Regions from separate parts of the Fodinibius sp. AD559 genome, predicted to be linked through region 2. Evidence: riboswitches for the same ligand, from Rfam matches in the RefSeq annotation. Region 2 holds a riboswitch; the other holds the start of a gene.
What was found. A riboswitch is a leader RNA that binds a small molecule or an ion and turns the genes downstream of it on or off. The one in region 2 is predicted to bind thiamine pyrophosphate.
Positions count from the first base shown of each region.

Region 1 (2,415 bases), on a different contig from region 2:
CTATTATATTTTGTTCGTAAAAATAATCTTTACCAACAGTTTAAATTTTAGTCACAAGTGGAGCGGTGATCATTTAGTTTATTGTCTGGGATCTGGTGGATGGCTTAATCTTTGAGTTATTGGTAAAAAAGTCCGGACTGCCAATTTAAGGTAATATTTGATGGGGATACCAAGCTTGGTGGATTAATGATCCTAAACATCGGCGATTTCCAGAATGTGCGCCATGTTTTTGCTCCCTCTCATTTATACCCTTGCTTTATTATTTCATCATAGATGGTTTCATTAACCTCACGAAGATGATATGTGCGGTAGTATGGATACACATATTCAGTTAAGGTAAATCGAGGCTATAGCTGAAGGAACAGCAACATATGAAAAAAGCTGCTGTATTTGCATACAGCAGCTTAATACTCTTTATCGTTTTCCGTGAAATTTTTCTTTCGGTATATGATGATAAGCTTTAAGTATTTGGAAAAATTATCATTTCTTATCGAGCCCTTGTTTTTTTGCCTCTATACTATGCCGGGTGTGAGGGACTGCTTCCAGCCTCTCTTTTGAAATTGGTTTACCGGTTGACTGACAGATGCCATAAGTACCATTTTCGATACGTTCAAGAGCATCATCAATTTCTCCTATAAATTTTTTGGTCCGTTCAAGCAATTGATAGTTCATCTCTTGGTCTTCCATTTCTGTTCCTACATCGCCCTGATGATGGGTTAATGAGGAGTAGTCAGCGTCATCAGATTCATTTGAATCAGATATACTACTTTTAATTTTATCTGCCTGTTCTCGGGCTTCTTGCCGTTTTTCTAAAAGAAGTTTCTTAAAATGTTGTAGCTCCTGTTCATTAAAAGGCGATTGCTCTATTTTGGATTGTTCCATGATATATCCTCCTTATCTTAGAATTTCTTTATTAATACCGATTAAGCTGGGTATAGGGTATAGTAGATTATCCTAATATAATGTAGTGCTAATACTTACATATGCTTATATGTATTAGTTTATAGGTTTAATGTTATAATATTTGTGATTTTTGCACGTCTATTACAAGATAGCAGGACTACCTATTTTATTATAAATCTAAAAAACTTGATAGAATATGATATTTATACAAAACATCGGTAATAGATGTTTCCATAGAAAAGTTGCGAAACTTTTACAGTGATAGTTTATAAATGAAAAGCCCTTACAAATTAATGCAAGGGCTAATCATTCTCTCTGGTAATAAAAGCCGTTGGTTTCCTTGCGTCCGAATTACCGGATTCAAGTTCAAGGGGTTTAATCTCAGTCCCGAAACAAATCGGAACACCCTCAACCTTCGGCTTATTGTTAGTCACCTCTCGGTGATCAACGAAAACCTGAGCACACTCTTTATATTTCTTCGGTTAAAGAAGTATATCGAGAAGTCGGAGGTATATTTCAAGACTTATCTACCGTTGTACCAAAGTACATCAGTAAACTGTGCTCTTTTGAAGTCAATATGTCAAAGTCTCTATTAGTAATATAAGCTTAACGAGTCCTCCCAAATGTGAGGGAAACTCCTGTTGAGCATGTGGGGATTTCATCTTCGAAAGATTCTATTAATGTCAAAAAAGTTAATCAGGAGCAATTACTTTTTTTAGAACTTTATATGGATTTATCTCGGAATTTTATCTTTAAGTTGCTTTACCAACTGGTCTCGTTTTTGTTTTAATGATTTGCTTAATCCAATCTTATAAAGATGGGGATTCTCAAATCTTTTGTACTCCTTTGGAAGTTTATCCAATCGTTTTCGACTATATTTCTTGATTTCATTAAGAGATTTTGATTCCGTTACTCGTCTTCCATCTTCCATCACTTTATGTAGCAATGGTTCTTTTTTAAAATTGCTGATGTCGAGCGACTTTTTAGAATCTGAAGGATGAACAATAGCGTTAATATCTTGTTCTTCGGCAAGAGCTACGGCATCGGCTCCATAAAAAGTACCATCTTCTTTTAGTATGCGATACACCTGTTTTTTGCCCGGCAGATTGATCTTTTCCGGGGTTTCAGAAAGTTTAATCCTTGGCTTCTTATTGGCGTAGCTCAGTTTGTATACGCCATCTAAAGCAGCATCCGGGCGGCCGGTTACCAAGCTTGTTCCTACTCCAAAAAGATCGATGGGAGCTTGTTGATTGAGCAGACTTTTGATTACGTGTTCATCCAACTGGTTTGATGCAGCAATCTTCACATAATTGAGCCCTGCATCATCCAGCATCTCGCGAGATTTTTTGGCCAGCCACGCCAGGTCACCACTGTCCAGTCGAATGCCTTTGAGTCTATTACCCCGTTCTTCCATCTCTTTTGCTACTTTAATAGCATTGGGAACGCCGCTCCTTAGGGTATCATAGGTATCTACCAGCAGTACACAGTCTTTTGTTCGTACTTCCGCAAAGT
Region 1 covers NZ_JBQPVW010000002.1:144,760-147,174, forward strand. The annotation lists gene ACQ4LT_RS03775 (TraR/DksA family transcriptional regulator) at 481-882, opposite strand; TPP riboswitch at 1,224-1,323, opposite strand; gene ACQ4LT_RS03780 (nicotinate phosphoribosyltransferase) at 1,637-2,415, opposite strand, start outside.
Region 1: another riboswitch for thiamine pyrophosphate. It lies ahead of ACQ4LT_RS03775 (TraR/DksA family transcriptional regulator); the one in region 2 lies ahead of ACQ4LT_RS02980 (TonB-dependent receptor).

Region 2 (2,415 bases):
TGGGATTAAAAAATGTCAGGCGATCGGTTTGCTGTACATTTACTACTTGTTGGCCACCGCCCGGAGCCGGCTGGCGATCTTTTCCCAAAAACTCATAAGTAATATGACGAATTTGGGCATCAGCAAAAGCACTTAACTTATCCGTGATGCTATAATTAGCTTTAACGTAACTGTTAAAGTCTGTTTTAAAGGCATTGTTATCGTAATACTGATTTTCAACATCTGTACTTCCGGCAAACTCTGCCCAAACAACTTCTCCAAAATGATCGCCGTCGTATTCATTATAACCACCGCCTACGGTTAGCGACCAGCGATCACTTTTATTGTACTGCGTTGAAAACACGCCACCGTAAAAATGATTATCGAGCCAAAGCTGTCGAACTAAATCGCTCTGTGAAATGGTCGTATCCGGCAGTTGTATGGAATCAAAATTATACTCCCGCAGCGCCTGATCTGCTTTGTATTCCTCATAATAACCGCGCCCATAGGTGTAATGCAGCGAAGCATTAGCATTCCAATTTTCGCTCAGCTGGTGGGAATAATGGAGCTGGTAGTGATCCTGCTGATAGTTATCGGTCTGGTCTTCGTAAGGTTGACCCGGTTTTTCGGTGCCTGCAGAATTATAGGTTCGATCACCATTTTCAAGCCTGCTTTCTGGTACCCCATTCCAAGCGTGATAGGTTTTCTCTTTTCCGGAAAATACATCAACACGCAGCAGGCTATTTTCGCCGTGTTTTGCTCCCGACAGATAGAACGACTTTAAGTCCGAAGAGGCGCGATCTATATAACCGTCGGATTCAATTTTTGATAGTCGTCCCTCGAACTGCCAACCATTTTCCATCAAGCCCGAACCAAGCATCACATTTGCTTTTCGGGTGTTAAAAGAGCCCACAGCTGTATTGACTTCTCCGTAGGCATCCGGTCGCATTTGCGATGTTTGAATATTCATCGTTGCACCAAATGCGGCAGCACCCTGTGTAGAAGTTCCCACACCACGCTGAATCTGAATATTTTCTACCGATGAGGCCAGATCAGGCATATTAACCCAAAAAACGCCATGAGATTCCGCATCATTAATGGGGATACCATTTACCGTCACATTAATACGGCCCTGATCCACACCGCGAATACGCAAGCCCGTATATCCGATCCCTGCTCCGGCATCCGATGTGGTAGTTACCGACGGCGTACTGCTAATCATATAGGGCATATCCTGTCCCAGATTCTGCCGCTCGATTTCATCTCGACTGATATTTTCATATGCCATCGGTGAGGCCTCATCAACGCGTAGCGCTCTCACAAAAACCTCATTACTCATAATGGTCTTTGGCACCAGTGCAATATCAACCGAACTACCTTCTTCGATAATATCAACGGTTTGGGTTTTATATCCGACAAATGAAACCGAAATCTTTTGGGCTTCATCGTCGATCAAGTCCAGCGAAAACTGCCCGCCGCTTTCTGCCGAAATCCCATTTGAAGTACCAACCTGCACAATATTTGCACCGGCCAGCGGTTCGCCGCTTTGAGCATCGGTCACGGTTCCTGTTATTGTTTGGGCAAAAAGTGATGAGCTACATAAAATAATAAAGCACAGGAGTGTTGTGCTTTTTAAAAGTTTGAAAAACATAAGTTCCTCCGTCTTATTAGGTTCATAAGAGCAGGAGATGAACTTGCAAGAAATGCTGATCAATTGGGCAGCAGAATAGAATTCTATTCTACTGCTCTGGTTTCCCTACGCCGGTGTTAACCGGTTCAGGTTCTCAGGGTATGATCTCAGCCTGCTGTTGCAAGCACCCCCAACCTTGGGTGATTTTTATTCGGTCGAAAGATAAGATCCTTACTTCATATCTTCAAAATAAGTTTGGGACAATAAATAGCACTTGGCAAACATCCACATCCATCATTTTCACATAATAAATACAATCAAGTGTAAATAAAATGCATCAACTGTAACCGTTGAAAATAATTAAGTTTGGCATTTCAGATCACTTGATATATTTAAATACTGTGAGATTACCTCAAAATTGATTTCATTACGTTTTGAAAGGTTTTAAATGCAATCCATACCGTATAACAAATGATAACTTCGCTCTTTTAGCGACCTTTATTAGAATTAATTTCAAACCCAAATAGAATTTATTATGGATAGCTCCTGGATTTTCACCTCTTGGTATACCGTTTTCATGGCAATTATATCAACGCTCGGGATTTATATTTTTTTAATTTTATGTACCCGCATATACGGGGTTCGTTCTTTTTCTAAAATGTCAAGTTATGACTTCGCTATCACGATAGCTATTGGTTCCGTCCTGGCCAGTACTATTTTGTTCAGATTTCCATCTTTAGTACATGCTACGGTTGCTATGGGAACACTTTTTGGAATTCAGATGCTCGTGGCTCATTTTCGTAGTA
Region 2 covers NZ_JBQPVW010000001.1:638,864-641,278, reverse strand. The annotation lists gene ACQ4LT_RS02980 (TonB-dependent receptor) at 1-1,630, opposite strand, end outside; TPP riboswitch at 1,716-1,811, opposite strand; gene ACQ4LT_RS02975 (DUF421 domain-containing protein) at 2,145-2,415, shown strand, end outside.